4 regions of the Brevibacillus sp. HB1.1 genome follow, and region 3 is predicted to be linked to each of the others. Evidence: riboswitches for the same ligand, from Rfam matches in the RefSeq annotation. Region 3 holds a riboswitch; each other region holds the start of a gene.
The links. Region 3 has a riboswitch for S-adenosylmethionine ahead of HPY27_RS24480 (sugar ABC transporter substrate-binding protein). Riboswitches for the same ligand answer to the same signal wherever they lie in the genome.

Region 1: linked by a shared signal. The riboswitch ahead of HPY27_RS21555 (pyridoxal phosphate-dependent aminotransferase) and the one ahead of HPY27_RS24480 (sugar ABC transporter substrate-binding protein) in region 3 are both predicted to bind S-adenosylmethionine.
Region 2: linked by a shared signal. The riboswitch ahead of HPY27_RS13910 (BMP family lipoprotein) and the one ahead of HPY27_RS24480 (sugar ABC transporter substrate-binding protein) in region 3 are both predicted to bind S-adenosylmethionine.
Region 4: linked by a shared signal. The riboswitch ahead of HPY27_RS18055 (2,3-diketo-5-methylthiopentyl-1-phosphate enolase) and the one ahead of HPY27_RS24480 (sugar ABC transporter substrate-binding protein) in region 3 are both predicted to bind S-adenosylmethionine.

The regions. Positions count from the first base shown of each region.
Region 1 covers NZ_JABMIV010000009.1:69,300-73,833, forward strand. Annotated here, with positions in the region: gene HPY27_RS21545 (aminotransferase-like domain-containing protein) at 1-541, opposite strand, end outside; gene HPY27_RS21550 (hypothetical protein) at 737-1,207, opposite strand; gene HPY27_RS21555 (pyridoxal phosphate-dependent aminotransferase) at 1,359-2,540, opposite strand; SAM riboswitch class I at 2,624-2,738, opposite strand; gene HPY27_RS21560 (MFS transporter) at 2,799-4,046, opposite strand; gene moaC (cyclic pyranopterin monophosphate synthase MoaC) at 4,050-4,532, opposite strand.
Region 2 covers NZ_JABMIV010000004.1:295,029-299,562, forward strand. Annotated here, with positions in the region: gene HPY27_RS13905 (ABC transporter ATP-binding protein) at 1-846, opposite strand, end outside; gene HPY27_RS13910 (BMP family lipoprotein) at 985-2,013, opposite strand; SAM riboswitch class I at 2,216-2,338, opposite strand; gene HPY27_RS13915 (methyl-accepting chemotaxis protein) at 2,475-3,950, opposite strand; gene HPY27_RS13920 (DUF3298 and DUF4163 domain-containing protein) at 4,106-4,534, shown strand, end outside.
Region 3 covers NZ_JABMIV010000011.1:201,908-206,441, reverse strand. Annotated here, with positions in the region: gene HPY27_RS24485 (sugar ABC transporter ATP-binding protein) at 1-879, opposite strand, end outside; gene HPY27_RS24480 (sugar ABC transporter substrate-binding protein) at 973-1,992, opposite strand; SAM riboswitch class I at 2,089-2,208, opposite strand; gene HPY27_RS24475 (ATP-binding protein) at 2,411-3,664, shown strand; gene HPY27_RS24470 (hypothetical protein) at 3,893-4,534, opposite strand, start outside.
Region 4 covers NZ_JABMIV010000006.1:314,988-319,521, forward strand. Annotated here, with positions in the region: gene mtnA (S-methyl-5-thioribose-1-phosphate isomerase) at 1-39, opposite strand, end outside; gene mtnK (S-methyl-5-thioribose kinase) at 36-1,265, opposite strand; SAM riboswitch class I at 1,401-1,546, opposite strand; gene HPY27_RS30620 (anti sigma factor C-terminal domain-containing protein) at 1,688-1,792, opposite strand; gene HPY27_RS18050 (sigma factor) at 1,744-1,995, opposite strand; SAM riboswitch class I at 2,126-2,302, shown strand; gene HPY27_RS18055 (2,3-diketo-5-methylthiopentyl-1-phosphate enolase) at 2,389-3,603, shown strand; gene HPY27_RS18060 (2-hydroxy-3-keto-5-methylthiopentenyl-1-phosphate phosphatase) at 3,600-4,268, shown strand; gene HPY27_RS18065 (methylthioribulose 1-phosphate dehydratase) at 4,272-4,534, shown strand, end outside.

The sequences.
Region 1 (4,534 bases), on a different contig from region 3:
GACTCCATACCTTTCCTGTCGGATTGGCAAAGGTAGGAATGACGTACACCATTTTTGGGCGGTACTGGGCAATTTTTTTCGCCAGATCGTCCAAATCCATCCCATTGGCGTCACCGTCCACAGGGACCGCTTTGATTCCCCGGAATTGAAATAACTGAACAGCTGCCAAATAAGTAGGGTTTTCAACGAGAACGACATCGCCTTCGTCTAAATATACACGACACAACAAGTCTACTGCTTGCTGAGAGCCCGTTGTGATGATCATATTATCTACACCGACGTTCATATGCTTTTGCTTCATGCGGGATGCAATCCACTCACGAAGCGGCAAGTATCCATCAGTTAATCCGTACTGAAGAGCTTTTGCTCCTTGTTCAAATGCGCGGTTGAACGCTTCACGCATCTCTGCGATTGGAAAAGAATCCTCTGCTGGCAGTCCACCTGCGAGCGAGAGCACTTGATTGCCTTGGGTCAGCTTCAAGATTTCCCGGACAGCCGAGGAGGATAATGCTTCGACAGATTTTGAAAATGAGTACTCCATGTTCCGTTCCCCCTTGATTTTGCTTATCCTTGTTTTATCACTGTCCACAGCGTAAGTCCAATCCTTGGTAGCTATGAGTGGATAGGTTTTGACTATGTCGAGCGGTTGTTCAATCGTTAGTCTTGACACACTGCATGCAAAAAACCCCTCTTCGTCTCAAACGAAAAGGGGTTCATATGTATGGGCTATATCTTCTTAGGCGATGCGAAACACACGCGGTTTCTCTGTGTGTGGGAGGAAAGAGAGGTCTACGTGCGTGGACGCTTCTTCCATGCCAATATCGTTTGCCAACAGCAATGCCTCTTCCTGGAAGGTCGGCGTACAGCTGCCTTCATTCAGTTCACAGAGACGTTTCAATCGCTTCAGTCTCTCTGCGGATTTCTCCACTCTCATGCCTTCATTCGTCAGCTCACAAACGTTGACGTGACGAGCATCAGCGATCATGCTGATATCATTCACATGGACAATCAGTCTTTTGCCTTCTTCCGTAACAAAACCGATCGAGCAAAAATGCGCACCTGACATTTCCAAACGAGTGAGAACAGCATTGGCGTAAACTTCTCCCGTCCGCAGGCGAATTTGGCCTGCTTCAATGGCTCCGCCGATTTTCCGCTCGTTGGCGATCACCGTATACATATCCGTGTAACCGTTAATCTGATAGCGCATGGTACCCTCCCGCTCTCGATGAGACTAATTATCATTAACAATGCCATCGTATAATGAAAATCATTATCTGTCAATAATGAGAATGATTTTTATTCTAGAATAAAAAAGCCACACTCCATTTGTATGGTAGTGTGACCCAATTACCTCGCCTTTATTTTGTTTTCGTAAATAACCCCAACCGCTCAATTCGCTGAACCGCTTCTGCGAGACGCTCTTCATTTGATAACAAAGCCGCTCGCACATAACCCTCACCTGTCGGACCAAAGCCATTTCCTGGCGCTACGACGACATGCGCTTTTTCCAAAAGCAGGTCAGAGAACTCCACGGATGTGAAGCCGCTTGGAACAGGAAGCCAAGCAAAAAACGACCCTTGAGATGGTGGCGCCTGCCAGCCAATCCGATGCAGATTGGAGTACAAAGCATTGCGGCGGCTTTCGTAGACAGCAACGAGATCGCGAACGCACTGCTGTGACTCTGTCATCGCCTTCGCTGCCGCCATCTGTACCGCTCCGAACAGACTGACGAAGTAATGGTCCTGAATGAGATTAATCAGACGAACCAGCTCGCGATTTCCTACCATAGCACCAACACGCCAGCCTGCCATGTTATACGTTTTAGACAAGGTATAAAATTCTACACCCACTTCTTTTGCACCCGGAACCTGCATGAAGCTGACCGGCTTTTTCCCGTCATAGCTGATCGCCCCGTAGGCGAAGTCGTGGCAGACGACGATTTCATGTTTTCGGGCAAAACGAATGGTCTCCTCATAAAACTCCAGGGGTGCGTTGACTGCTGTCGGATTGTTCGGATAGTTGAGAAACATCAGTTTCGCTCGATCCAAATCAGTTTGGGAGAGCTGGCTGTAGTCAGGCAAGAAGTCATTTTCCGCCTTCAACGGCATCATGACCATCCGTCCGTCTACGACAGCAACACCCGACCAATAATCCGGATAGCCTGGGTCTGGAACCAGTGCAACATCGCCTGCATTCATAAGGACTTGGCAAATCTCTACGAGTCCGGTTTTGCTGCCGAACAATATCGCGACTTCTTCCTCCGAATCGAGGTCCACATCAAATTCTTGCTTATACCAATGAGCCACTGCCTGCTTCAGTTCCACGCGTCCCTGAAAAGGCGGATATTTGTGATGGAGTGGTTGTGCCGCTTGCGCCTGTAATTCTTCAATAATGTGTGGCGGTGTCGGCAAATCAGGATTGCCCTGCCCTAGGTTTATGACGTCATGGCCTTGCGCAATGACCTTGTTTACTTTTGCCACCAGGGTCGCAAAAAACTGGGTAGGGAGTCGATCAATCATGTCGGAGGGTTGAATGCGCATCTTTCTTCCATTCCTTTCTTGGGCCCAATACAGTAAAACCCCCTTTTTCCATACAGAAAAAGGGGGAGATCAGCTTGGTCACGTCCTTATCTGTCAGGAAAAAATCCTGCTGGAATTGGCACAGCATCTGTCCATCGCATAGAACAGATCCGCTGCCGGGCTTCATAGGGCCAGTCCCTCCACCTCTCTGAATAAGTCAAACACACGGAATATACTGTTTTTTCGTCTATATCATACTACTTGAGCACGTAAACCGTGTCAAGATGCTTGATTCTGTAAGGGTACCTGATGCCTTCTTTTTTGAAAAGATGTGTGGAAGGCAAAGAATGCGACAGACAACAGACACAAGCCCGCCATCACGAACAATAGTCCCTGCGCATGAATCGATTGGAAAATGAAGGCGCCAAGAAGTGGTCCGAGCATCCTCCCAGCAGATCCAGTCCCTGCAATCAGACCTTGAATGAAGCCTTCTCGTCCCTCTGGCGTAAACTGTGCCGCTACTGCCGGCACCGCTGGCCATACGAGCATTTCTCCCAGCGTCATGATGAACATGCCTGCAACAAAGCCTGCATAAACCGTTGATTGAGACAAAATCAACATCGACATGGCAAAAATATAAGCGCCCAAGAGCATTTGTGCTTTTAGCGTACGGGCAAAGCGTCGTATGACCCACGCAATCAATGGCTGACCAAACAGGATCAAACCGCCGTTCAGCGTCCACAACAGACTGTATTGACGGAGTGAAATGCCCAGGGATTGCATGTAGGTCGACAGCACCGTTGTCCATTGTACATAGACAATCCAGCTAATGAGCAACCCTCCGCATAAGAGTAGCAATGCTCCCCATACGACCTTGGTCTCTTGCTGTGGTTCTCGTAGAAGTTCTCCCTCTGCTTGTTCGGGAGCAGTCGTCTGCAATTGACGTTTTTGCTCTGCCAGTTTTAACTGACGCGGCAAAATGAGCATAAACATCGTCAGCACAATTACTTGTGTGATCGCATTTCCGAAAAACGTCCAAGCAAACGAAACGCTTGCCAAGAAGCCGCCTAAAGCAGAGCCGGCAGCTACACCCACATTGAGGGCGACGTAAATCAGATTGATTCCTTTACGGCCTCCCTCCGGCCATAAAACCACTGCCAGCGCATTCATAACGGGAGAAAGGGATCCATAAAACAGACCATTCAATAATAACAGTAGGACATATACGGTAAAATCTTGTGTAACACCTAAACAGACCGAAATGATCATTCCACCGATGGAGCCTACAACAATGGTGCGCATTTTACCCCAGCGGTCAAACATCATCCCGCCGACAATACTCCCGATCAGGAATGCGCCTTGATTTAAAAGCAACAAGAAGCCGGCTACAGTCAGCGGCTTTCCGAGATGGTTGTGAATATAGATCGTGACCAGCGGCCAAATACACGCCATTCCGGTAGAAAAAATGACGGCAGCAATCGCCAATAAACGAATGCTGCTCGGATAGGATTCCCACTTTTGCCTCATGGCTTACTTCTCACCCCGATGGAAATCGCCGCTTTTTCCGCCTGTTTTGGATTGCAGACTGGTCGGACCGATTATCATTTCTTTATCCATGGCTTTGCACATGTCATACACCGTCAAAGCCGTTACACTGACAGCGGTCAACGCCTCCATCTCGACGCCTGTTTTCCCTGTCGTCTTCACGGTTCCTGTAATCGCAAGCGTCGTTTCATCTACAAAAGCAAATTGTATGTCGATGCCAGTCAATGGCAGCGGATGACACATCGGGATGATTTCCCACGTCTTTTTGGCAGCCATGACACCTGCTACCTGCGCAACTGCGAGTACATCGCCCTTTTCGATTCGACCTTCACGGATTCGGGCGAGTGTTTCGGGTTTCATGCTGATTTGGCTCTCGGCTACAGCCACCCGTTTTGTGACGTCCTTCTCAGACACGTCCACCATCCGCGCTCGATTTTGTTCATTAAAATGTGTTAATTGATCAGTCATAC
Region 2 (4,534 bases), on a different contig from region 3:
GATTTCGCCGTGATGCACGGTAAAGCTGACTTGATCGAGCAATGTCTGCTTTTCTCGAACCGTGAGATTCTCCACCTGCAACAAGGGGCCTTTATCCAGAGGAACTCGCTCAGCTAGCTCCTGTAATTCACGTCCAACCATCAATCTTGCCAAATCATCCGCATTTGTCTCATTCCGCAAAACCGTTCCCGTCACTTTGCCTCCGCGCAGTACCGTAATACGATCGGCTACCTCCATGACTTCCTGCAACTTATGTGTAATCAAAATGACGCTCTTGCCACTCTCTGCCAGGTTTCGAATCGTTTGCAGCAGGTCGCGTACCTCCAGCGGAGTAAGTACAGCGGTAGGCTCGTCCAGCACGATAATATCCGCTCCTTGATACAGGACCTTAAGAATTTCGACCCGTTGCTGTTCCCCAATCGAGCAATTCGCTACCTTGGTCTGCGGATGAATCGGAATGCGATACTGCTCACTAAGCGCACGCACCTTGTCCTCCGCGTCATTTCTTTTGAAAAAACCCGCTTGTTTCGGCTCGTAGCCGATCACGATATTTTCAGTCACACTAAATTCTCCGAAGAGCATAAAGTGCTGGTGAACCATCCCGATTCCATTTCGAATCGCGTCCTCTGGTCCGCGAAAAACAACTGGCTTTCCGTTTAACACGATCTCTCCCGACGTCGGCTGCTCCATCCCGTACAGCATCCGCATCAGTGTCGTTTTGCCCGCTCCATTTTCCCCGACAATCGCGTGGACTTCTCCTGCTGCCAGTGAGAACGACACCTTGTCGTTGGCGGTAAAATCTCCGTACTTCTTGGTCATGGCCCTCATTTCCAAGCGATCGGTCATTCCCACTCCCTCATTTCTGTACGTCCTTTTATGAAAATGGAAGACCGACTACACAGCCGTAGTCGGTCACATCCATCACTGTGCACAAGCTTTAAATAATTGTTCAAAAAGTTAGCTTTTCAGCACCGAACTACCTTATTAGAACTTGTCTGGTACTTGGCGGGTGCCTGCTACTATCTCATCACTGATCGCTTTCACTTTATCCACGACTTCTTGTCCAATAAAAGCGTTCAGAGGCGTTTTGCTTTCGTGCGTGACATAGGTTACGCCAACACCTTTTTCTTTCAAGCCGTACGCAACAACACCTGGTTTGAACGTTCCTTCTACAAAGTTCTTCACGGTTTCATAAGCTGCCGCGTCGGTCCCTTTCAATTGGGACAGAACGATATGCTCTGGATCGATCGTCGTACGGTCAACGTCCTGACCTGCTGTGAAGAAGCCTTTTTCCTTCGCCGCTTCGAAAACGCCGAGGTCGCCTACAGCTGCTGCACCGTTAATGAAGTCAGCGCCTTTGGAAGCTTGGAGCAAAGCCAATTCCTTCGCTTTTGCCGGGTCAGTGAAGCTTCCTACATAGTTGACCATCAGTTCTGCCTTTGGATTCGTCGCTTTCAAGCCCTCTTCGAAGCCGACTGTCCATTTTTTCAACTGTGGAATATCGAGAGCGACAACCATACCTACTTTGTTCGTTTTCGTTGCCAGACCTGCTGCTGCTCCCACCAGGTAAGCCGCTTCCTGCTCGCGGAAGGTAACACTGCGAACGTTTGGCAAATCCACTACGGTATCAATAATCGCAAAATTACGGTCAGGATTTTCGGTTGCTACTTTTTTCAATGCATCCTCTGATGTAAAGGAAGAAGTGATGATCAAATCATAATTTTCTGCAACAGCCACGCGCAGATTCTCTTCAATCGCTCCATGGTCCGTAGATTCAATCGTTTTCACTTCTGCGCCCAGCTCTTGTGCGGCTTTCTTTGCACCCTCATCCATTTGTTGAAAGAACGGGTTCACACCAATTTTCTCGGGCAAAATCAAGGCAATTCGCTTTTTGTCCGCGCCCTCTTGTCCTGCTGCTTGTCCTCCTGGCTGATCTGCCGGTACGCTTGTGCCAGTCGAGCACCCTGTTGCCAATACTGCGAATGTCGTTAAAGCCAGCAATAACTTCTTCATGATGTATCTCTCCCTATCCGAACTTTACGTTTTTCTTTATCCTATTAGGTAATGTACGGCTTTTTACCCATTTTTTCAATACTATTTACGAATATTCTCTTATAAAATTAATTTATCGTTCGTTTATTTACCCCTCCCCTTTTACAAATACAACAAAAAAAACTCTTCCCGGAGGAAGAGTTTGCGTACGTAGCCGTTCTCTTCCTCATCTGTCAAAACCATGGTACAGGTTTTGCAGGAATTGGCACCTTTCTGTTCATGCATAGACATGATCAGTGGTTGCCGGGCATCATCGGGCCAGTCCCTCCGCCGCTCTTGATAAGGTAGCTGAATATATTTAGTTACAATGGAATTCATTCTAGCAGAACGGTTCGAAAATGCAATTCTTTTTTCTCAATTCCAAACACTTCTAAAAGTGAATAAAAGTTTAAAAAGTCGTCTTTTCAGCATCGAGAAACAACCTATTTCACGTGAAAGGTTTGCTGGAGACGATGAGACAACGTATTCAGCTCGCCCAGCTCTTCCGTAATCTCACGTACTTTTTGATGCTGGTTTTCTGCTGTCGCAAACAGCTCTTCTAAGTTGGCTACCGATTCCTCGGTTACGGCTGTAATGGTCGACATCTCGATGGCAACTTCTCCGGAACGCACTTTTACCCGGTCCATGCTGGAGCTTACTTGATCAGCTGCTTGCAGGAAGGCCATCATCCCGGCACGCACTGCTTCGATGGAGGCCACTGTTTTCACGGCCAGTTCTTGGCCTTTTGCAACAGACGTTTCCCCATTGCTCATATGCTGCACCGCATTCTCACTTTCCTGGTGGAGTGATTTCAGAATGTCGGTAATTTCCTGCGTAGCTGTCGCGCTTTGTTCTGCCAGCTTGCGTACCTCGTCCGCTACAACAGCAAATCCCCGTCCATGTTCGCCTGCACGCGCCGATTCAATCGCCGCATTCAGCGCCAAGAGATTCGTTTGTGTCGCGATCTGATTAATAGCGCCAACAATTTCCTCTACACGGTTCGCCTGCCGATTGAGCTGGTGAATCGTGGAGGCTGCTACATTGACTGCCTGCACGATTTGCTCCATCTGCGAGGACAGCTCGTTCATCATCTGAACGCTTTCTATCAGACGACGGTTGTTTTGTTGCGATTCCGTTTTCATTGCGTTGGTCTGTGTTGTGACTGCCTCGATTTCCTGGTCGATGGATTGAACCTCTTCTTCGATTTTCACCGTAGAATTCGCCTGCGATTCCATACCTGTAGCGACTTCCTTAAAGGCCACCATCATTTCATCTGTATTGCGCTTCGTACCTTCCGCATGCTCATGCACATGATCGCTTGTACGATCCAGCTGTTCCGTCATTTGCTGGATGTTCAAAAGCATTTCTCCCAGACGGCGCTCCTTCTCTTCCGCTTCCTGCCTTGCGTCATCAGCTTTTCGCAAGGAGGCTTGTCCGGCGAGACATAGATACGTGACGGCTCCCATCATCATGAGAATCGTGACAATACGCATAAGCAAATTGAGCTCCGAAAAATCACCTTCGAAAATCTCGTAGGTTCCCGTATAAAATCCAACAATCGTAACGATGATTTGGGCAATTCCCGCTGTAACTACCAGCTTCCAGTCCAAATAGGCTGCCAAAAAGCCCATGACGATAAAGGCGAGGAAGGTAACCTCCTGGTAATCGGTAAAGTGATCGAAGGAAATAGCATAAAACATAAGTCCGATTGCTACCAGATAACGAATGACATGACTATCTCTGCGAATGAAATAATACGGCGAAACAATTAAAGTGACCAGCAATCCCAAGGACGTCACTTTCCAGAAGTTCACATCCACTTGGTAGGCAATGAGTCCCGCCATCCACAAATGATTCCATAGGATGAAAATCATAAAGCCTTCTTTGTCAGTCAAGGTATTGCGAATCAATTGAATCATAATTGCCCCCCTTTTCCTTTTTACTTATGTATCGGATTCTTTCCCCATTATATAGCCAAACCTTTGCCAAATTTGTGAAAAAAGTGAGAACAGCCAAAAACAATTTCGAATAGGCTATTACACAACTCACACGTACAGGAGGCAAACGGAGAAAAGTGGAACTCAATCAATTGCCAGCTACCGTGCTGACACGGACAATTAGCCGTCCGAACACCACCATTTACTACCCGCAATTGGCAGGCCTAGCCAACCAGCAAGCGGAAAAAGATATCAACCGGGCGATTTATCAAACGGTTCAAGGCTTAATTCACGAGCAGCAACGGGTCCAGGTACCGGGAAATACAGAAATGCAAGGAAGCTACGAAATCAAGACAAACGAACGCGGCATTTTCAGTGTCGTGTTGAGCAACTACGCCTACACACCGCAAATGGCTCACGGCATGACCTTTCTCGGGTCAATCACCGCAGATATCCAAACAGGCAAGCTGTATACGCTGCGTGAATTATTCAAGCCAGGAAGCGATTACGTCAAGGTGATTTCTGAAAACATCAAGCGTCAAATCAAAGAAAGAAGCATCCCCACA
Region 3 (4,534 bases):
CTTCCCTGCCCCAACCAGACCGACGACACCAACGATCTCTCCCTCGTGAACTCGCAGGTCGACTCCGCGTACTTTGCCACCAGCCACACCTGCCGCCTCAAAAATCGTTTCGCCAATCGGCACTTCCATCTTCGGGAACTCCTCGTCAAAGCTTTTGCCCAGCATGTTCGCGATCACTTCGTCCATATTGGTCTTCGCCGTGTCTGTGGTCACGACATGTTGTCCATCGCGCATGATGGTGATCCGATCACAGATTTCAAAGATTTCCGGCAACCTGTGGGAGATATAAATGATCCCGACTCCAGCATTTTTCAACTGCGCAATGATTTGAAACAGCCGTTCGCTCTCCTTCGTGCTCAATGGCGCTGTCGGTTCATCGAAAATGACGTACTTCGCCTTTTGAACGGTAGCCCGTGCAATCAAAATCAATTGCTTTTCCGACAGCGTACATTCTTCGACGAGCATCCTCACCGGAATAGAGAAGCCGAAGTTTTTTAAAATCTGCTCCGATTCGTTGTACAAGCTCTGCCAGTTGATTAGTCCCTTGGTTCTCGCCTGGACGAGCTGGCCCGCCAATATGTTTTCAGCAACACTCAAATACGGGATCAAGGCGGTGTCCACTTCCTGATATACACATTGAATGCCCTGTGCTTTGGCGTCCTGCGGAGATTGAATCGACACCGCCTGTCCATCGATGGTGATCGTACCTCCATCTGCCTGATACGCTCCCGTGAGAATTTTCATCAGGGTACTCTTTCCCGCACCATTAGCACCGAGAAGTGCATGAACCTCTCCAGCGCGCACCTCAAAATCGACGGATCGCAGGGCAGGAACCCCAGAAAACTGCTTCGCCATCCCTTTCATCTGCAATGTGGACATTTTTCACACCTCCTGTTTACCTGCGTGTTCCAACCTCTATAAGGAAAAATCCCGTTGACGGATACAGATCAACGGGAAAAGTCAATTTGGTTCTTACTTGCCCCAATCTTGTACGTATTGGGACAGGTCGCCCATCGTTACTTTCTTATCCTTCGGCAGGTCTTCCTGTTTCACCAGCACTGGATTCAGCTTCACGTTGTCTGGCACTTGCTCGCCTTTGATTTTTTGGAACACGGTTTGGGCATGGATGCGCCCGATATTGGATGGGTCTACCGCTGCCGTCGCTGTCCACGGAGAGTTTTCCGCCTGGATCATTTGCAGATCCTCATCGCTCAAATCGATGGAGTATACTTTGATTTCCGTACGGCCTGCTTGCTGGATGGCACGTGTCGCCCCTTTGGCAAATTCATCCCATGCCGCCCATACTGCTGTGATGTCGCCTTTATTGGGATACTTTTTCAAGATCGCTTCCATCTGCGTTTGTGTATCGAGTGCCGTATTATTGGTAGCAGAACCGAATGCAGCAATCTCTTTGATGTCCGGGTATTTCTTCTGGAAAGCTTCATACGTCACTTGGCGTTTTTCCATAGGCGCAAAGCCAGCTACCCAAATTTTTACGATGCTGCCTTTGCCATTTGTATCTGCAGCCAGCTTCTCCAGGCTCAGCTCTGCCAACTTGTTGTCATCCTGCGCCACAACTGGCACACCCGGAATGTTGATGTCTGTATCAAACAGGACAACCGGAATTTTTTTATCCACGGCCTTTTGCGTACCCTGCTGCAACGCTTCTGCCGTACCATGGTCGATCAGAATGCCATCAAACTTTTGGTTCACAGCCGCATCGAGGTTGGACGCCATTTTTGCCAGATCGGTATCCGCGTTGAATACGGTCAACTCACCGCCGTTTTTCTCCACCTCTGTCTTCACGCCATTGATGTATTGTGCGGAGAACGTTCCTACGTTTTGACGCATGATTAATGCGATTCTCTTCGCGTTCTCCCCACCTGACTGGTTCGTGCTACCGGTTCCGGTGCTTGTTCCTCCGCCGCATGCCGTAACGAGAACGGACGCAGCCACAATAAGTGAAGTCAGTAATCCCAGTTTCTTTTTCATCGCAAATGTTCCCCCTTTTTCTCTTTGAAAACAAATGATAAAAGCAAAAAATCCTCTTTCACAGAGAAAGAGGACAAAAATCGACAAGATTCTCGCCTCTTATCTGTCAGGTATTCTACCTGTTGGAGTTAGCACCTTGGCTCGAAAGAACACAATCTCTCGTGCTAGGTTGCCGGGCTTCATAGGGCCATTCCCTCAGCCATCTCTTGATAAGAGTAGTTTCTATTTTCGGAACGTTTGTATAAGTATATACAGAATATAATCTGGCAATTACCTATCTGTCAACTAGGTTTACCGAAAGAATTTTCTTGATAAATATTCCATTTTGTTCTGTAACAACGAGAGGGATTTTGTTGTGTCTTGTCGAATTATCGTAGATTGATACAAGCCTAGCAAATATTTGCGATGGGGATGCTACATGAGTCTATTAAAAGAAGTTATTCTTCAATGGTTTTTCGCCATTATCCCGTTTGTGTTTTTCAACATCTATTACCGTGACAAAATGAGGAACTACAGCCGTTCCTTTATTGTCTTCACCAGCTCAGCCTGCATGTTTCTCGCGATGACCTTCGCCCCGAGCGTCACCAATGGCATGTTCTTTGATATCCGACATGTCATCATTCTTTTCGGACTGGTTTATGGCGGAATCGAGATTGCCTTGCTCCTTCTGATTGAAGCCTTGGTTTATCGGTACTACCTAGGTGGAGAAGGAACATGGGTTGCGCTGCTGATCCTTACAGTCAATTTTGTCTTGTCACTCTTTTTGTATCGACACTACAAATCCAGTTATCGGAAAACACTGTATCTTTTTATGACGAGTGCGATTTTTTCTACGGTTGCTTTAGGGACTACTTATTACTTTTTTCCCACGTATGTAACTCAACACCTCGTTTACTACACCATAGTGATTCCTATTCAGAACTTTTTCGGCCTCTGGTTGTTAATGTCGCTTTTCAGCAAATGTGTTTCGGATAAGGAGCTGTTTATTCGCCACGCGCAAAACGAAAAAATCCAGACGATGAGCCATGTTGCTGCATCGCTCGCACACGAGGTTCGCAATCCGCTGACAGCTGTCAAAGGCTTTTTGAAATTAATACAGGAATCCCCGGAAAATTTGGTGAAAATCGATCAATACATTCGCATCAGTCTCGACGAGATCCAACGGACAGAAGCCATTTTGACCGAATACCTTGCGATTTCCAAGCCGCTCAAGGAACGACATGAGATCATTAATATTAGCGAGCATCTGCATGCCATCCGCGAAGTGATGCTCCCTTTTGCCAATATGCACAACGTAGAGCTTACGCTGCAAGACTTTGAGAGACCTGTGACGATCAAGGCCAATCCAGACGAGTTCAAGCAAGTGTTGGTGAATTTCATCAAAAATGCCATCGAGGCGTGCTCGGATATTTCGGAAGGAAAAGTCTCCCTGGACTTGCTCATCGAGCGAAACAAAGCACTGTTGGTCATCAAGGATAACGGTGTCGGCATGGATGCAGGACAGATCAGCCGTCTTGGAACGATTTACTTTTCTACGAAAACAACTGGAACTGGTCTTGGTTTGACGTATTCCTATCATGTCATTCATGCGATTGGCGGAACGGTCAATGTATCAAGCAAGCCACGAGTAGGAACCAAGTTCACCATTATGCTCCCATATAAGGCACAGTAACTTCTTGCAGGTTTTGCAGAGGGACTGTGCCTTTTTCCATTCGAGCGCTTGCCCATGAACAAGGTGACCAGCAGTAATAAAGGAATAATCGTACATACGCGCCCGATGACGAGCATGCTTTCTCCGAATCCTTCCACGTTTGTCCCTCCCCTCACGCTTTACTATGCAATTTCTGGGAGGGCATTATGCCAAAACAAAACACCAGGAGTCTCCCCCTGGTGTCTCTCTTTATTCGTATGGCAGCCATTCTCCCGTAATGGCATCCACATCCCCATTGCTCTTCAGTATCTCTGCCGAATAGACCAAGACCGGTTGCTCTTGAATCCTATTGTTTTCAAGCGGGAATAGATAGCGGGGACTGAGCCGTTTATGTTGAAGATAAACCTGCGCCGCCTCTTCCGCTGAAATCACCTTGGACGCATCTGGGAAGGCATCCTGCTCATGCGGGAATGTCAACCTTGCCCCGATAATTTCTCCTGTCTGCCCGTCGAGCATGACCTTATAATACTGATCACGCACCAAAACGCCGTTTACTTCCCGGAAAAAGTTCAGTTCAACCTGTCTGCCCATCACGTAAATTTGCTCCTGCATCCGAACAGACTTCACCCTCGTATCCAAATACGGCTCCAAAAAGAAGATCGCACGCTCCTGCAATTCTGCGACGGTGAGTGTCGTATCACCTTCTTTCAGCTCAGGATAAGAAATCTTGAACGCTGTCGCCCGACTATCAACGGTAGTCAGCTGCATGATTCGCTGACCTTTTTTGGCAACGTATTCCCGTTCGTTGTCTCCCATCATATAAGCGGGCACATTGCTCCCCGTAAACGGATAGCCCTCTACCTTCTGACCGAAAAACTCCATGGCAGCCGC
Region 4 (4,534 bases), on a different contig from region 3:
CTCCCACTTAACAGGTGCCAATTGAGTGCTGGTTGTCATACTGTTGTAGCCTCCTGATAGTAACGTTCGGTGACAGTGCGTACGATGTCCGTGATATCTGTCGATTCGTCGATGCCGCCGCGACCGAGAATCAGCGCTTCTCCAATCGAGAGAGCCAGACGCTCTGCTTCTGCGCGAGTCTGGTCGTCTTCAATGGCATTCAGGTCCGCTACGCCTGCCAAGCCGATGACACGGCGCAAGATTTTGCATCCGGCATAGCCTGCTGTATCCTGAATCAAGCGCTTCACGTAGCTTTGCCACAGTCCCTCGACATGGGCGCTGCGCTCTTTGGCTTGCTTGTGCCAGAGCTGAACGAATTGCGAAACGAATTCATTCCAGACATCCTCGACCGTTTCCAGTAAGTATTCGCGGTACGCTTCCCGTTCTCCTTGATCTTTTTGCAAACCGTGCTGTCCTGCGTAGTTGAGCAATAGATTGGCAATGACCGCCCCGATGTCAAAACCGATTGGACCGTAGTAAGCGAACTCTGGATCGATTGCTTTCAAGCTGTTTTCCGTGATGAAAATACTTCCCGTATGCAGGTCACCATGCAGCAGCGCTTCCGATCGCGTAAGGAAATCGTATTTCAGCTTGGCGATTTCCAGCTTCAGCGGCCTGTTGTTCCAGATCGCCTCGACTTCCCGGCGAATCAACGGGTTGAAGTCGTTGGTAGGCGCATTTTCATACGGATCGGTAAAGACGAGATCTTCCGTGATTTTGCATAATTCTGGATTTATGAATGTTCCGACTAGCGCTTTTTTATCGTACGGATGCGCGCCCAGATCGGAGGTGAAGAACAAGGTTTGCGCGAGAAAACGACCAATTTGCTTCGCGAATAGTGGGTACCGCTTTCCTTCGATCAGACCTTTGCGCATGATGATGTGGTCCCCGACGTTTTCCATGACAGTCAACGCAAGTTCCCCATCGAAATGATACACCTGCGGCACCAAGTCTGGAACGTATTTGTGCTGAATGCGGAGTGCCTCGCTCTCGATACGAGCCCGATCAATCGTAAGTGGCCAAGATTCTCCCACGACGCGGGCAAAAGGCAGTGCTTGTTTGACAATGACGCTCTTACCGGTTGCCAGCTCCTGAATGTCAAAAACCAGATTGAGATTGCCATCCCCGATTTCATGGCTGGTCAGCTCTGCTCCTTCGCTAAAAAGACCCGGTATTCCTTTTACGTACTCCACTGCTTCCTGTTCAGTCAATGCGCGATATGCCATGATTCCAAAACTCCCCTCTACGTATTTTCCCTCTATCTCTACTTGTTTTGTTTGAGTACCTGGAGCAATAAAAAGACCTCTTTTCCCGAAGAAAAGAGGTCGCTGTCGTCACGTGTAAGAACCGTGTTGATGTCCCCCTTATCTTCCAGACTACTTTTGTTTCTGCAGGAATTAGCACCGTGCATGTCGCCTGTCAATCAGTCGCTTCCTTGCGTCTGAATGGCGTCATGTCGGTTGCCGGGTATCATCGGGCCAGTCCCTCCACCTTCTCTGGATAAGGTATCCAAATCGTATTCGGTTTTTGATTTAGTTTGAATCATACAACCAACGCTTCCACGATGTCAACACCCTTTTGTGCAAAAATTCGCACCTTGCTATCAGTAGCTGTATTGTGTTCCCGATGCCGCAGGTCGCTCCCAATTTCACCAGTCTATCTTGCCTAGAAACGCTGCTGTTATTGACTTTTCGGCCTTGAGCTTCAGCAGTTCTTTGGTAGGTCCGGTGAGGACGGCTCCGTAGATTCGCACTCCGTTTTGAACAGCCAAGACCGTACTTTTTCCCCACGGTAGTCGTCCAAGGAAGAGTAGGCGCGACAAAAGGTTTCCTGTGTCAGATCCTCTGCCAGCCTCTCATCTCGTGTCAGCCGGAAAAGATAGCGGTACATATCGTTTACATGCAGCCGGTACACATCCTCCAGACCTACTTTCCCAAGCCGTTCACACCCCTTCATCCCTTACCACGAAGGAAGTGCCAAATAGTTTCACCTTCGTCTCATTTTTCTTCTAACCTGCTGCACATTCTCTGCAAAAACAAGGATTGACTCCTGACAATGAACGTCATATCATGGGGGAAACGAATAACTCTTATCGCGAGCTGGCTGAGGGACTGGCCCTATGATGCCCGGCAACCGGCGCTATACCATGAATCGTACGCGGATGATGCGTACCTTGGATAGCGAAACGGTGCTAATTCCAACGGATAAGAGTCGAGATAGAGCCTCTTTGGCTTGTTTCGGCTACTGACCCGAGAGATGAGAGGAGACGAGACGCTTTCATAGTCGACAACCGCCTCCCCGCTCAATGGGGAGGCTTTTTTTAATCATTCAAGGAGGATGAGACGTACCATGAGTGAACAACGTATCCTCGTCACCTATCTCACACAAGCAAAAGACTTGAACAAGAAAGCGCAAGCCATTGCTGTCGGCATGACAGTCGGTTCCTGGACGGATCTGCCGCTTGCCAAGCAAGCTGAGCTAGCGCCGTATCTTGGTGAAGCCGTGAGTGCAACACCGCTTGCGACACTGGAAAACGGAGAAACACGCGGTTTGATTACCGTCAGCTATCCGACCCGCAATTTTACAGCAGACATTCCATCCTTGTTGACCGGAATATTCGGCAAACTGTCGATGGATGGCAAAATTAAGCTCGTCGACATCGTTTTCCCTGACTCATTCCTTCAGGCTTTTCCTGGACCGAAGTTCGGCATTGATGGTCTGCGCGAACGTTTAGGGGCACATAACCGTCCGCTCTTGATGAGCATTTTCAAATCGTGCCTGGGCCTTCCTTTCGATGACCTGAAGACGCAATTCCGGGCACAAGCCTTGGGCGGAGTCGATCTCGTGAAAGATGACGAAATCTTCTTTGCAGATGACCGCGCTCCTTTTATCGAACGGATCAAAGCGTTCAAGCAAATCGCCCAGGAGACAGAAGCCGAAACAGGCAAGCCCGTCCTTTATGCAGCCAACCTGACTGGACCAGTGCATGAGCTGAACGAAAAAGCGAAACGTGCGGTAGATGCAGGTGCTGACTGCCTCTTGTTCAATGTGCTGGCCTTTGGATTCGATGCCCTGCACCGTTTGGCAGCCGATCCCGATGTACACGTACCGATCATGGCGCATCCAGCATTGGCAGGCGCTTACTATCCATCACCTGACTACGGTATCGCCACCCCGCTTCTGCTCGGAACGTTGATGCGCGTAGCTGGTGCAGATTTGGTACTCTTCCCATCTCCATATGGCAACGTCGCCTTGGACAAGACAGAAGCGTTACAGCTCGCCAAGCATTTGACCGACCCACTGAATCGTGTACGCCGTTCCTTCCCGGTTCCATCTGCCGGCATTCATCCTGGGCTGGTTCCACAGCTTTATCAAGACTTCGGTCTGGATCAAATTGTCAATGCAGGTGGTGGAATCCACGGTCATCCCGGTGGAGCAACCGCAGGAGCGAAAGCATTCGTCGCCGCGATTGAGGCTGTCACCGCAGGCCGAACACTGGAAGAGGCTGCCGCAGAATCGCAAGAACTGGCGATCGCCTTGGAAAAGTGGGGTGGTGCACGATGAGCAAGAAGCTCGTCCTGTTCTGCGATTTCGACGGAACGATTACCGAAAAAGACAACATTGTAGCGATTGTCCGCAAGTTTGCTCCCCCTGAGTGGGAAGCCTTGACGGAGCAAATCCTTTCGCAAAAAATAAGCGTTCAAGAAGGGGTAGGCAAGCTGTTTCAACTCTTGCCCTCCTCCTTGCGCCAGGACATTATCGATTTCATTGTCCAAGAAGCGACGATTCGCCCGGGATTTGCTGAATTCGTGAGCTATTGCCGCGAAGAAGGCATTGAGCTGTTGATCACGAGTGGCGGCATCGACTTTTTCCTGGAGCCTATCCTGGCACCCTTCGATCTTACCGATGTACCGATCTACTGCAATGGCAGTGATTTCAGCGGAGAGCGCATCACCATTACGTGGCCCAACGCTTGCGATGAGCATTGCACGAACGGCTGCGGCATGTGCAAGACGACCATCATCCGCCGCTACGATCCAGCAACCCATTTCCGCATCGTCATTGGCGACTCCATCACTGATTTGGCTGGAGCCAAAATCGCTGACTATGTGATTGCCCGTCACTTCCTCGCTGACAAGGCGGAAGAGCTGCAATTGTCGCATAGCAAGTTCGCCACATTCCACGATGTGATTCGCATTTTACAGCAAGTCCAACAGGAGGTCGTCTAATTCATGACTGCAACACTCGAACAACGTCTGGATGCCTTTCGCCGTCTGGATGACGCCAAGCTGACATTTGCCCGCCGGGACTGGTTTCCCGGCACCAGCGGCAATCTCTCTATTAAAATACAAAACGATCCCTTGCAATTTGCCGTAACGGCAAGCGGCAAAGACAAAACCAAGCTGTCTCCCGAAGATTATCTGGTCGTAGATCAAGACTCGCGTCCGGTGGATGAAACTGCTCTCAAGCCATCCGCGGAAACGCTCATCCACGC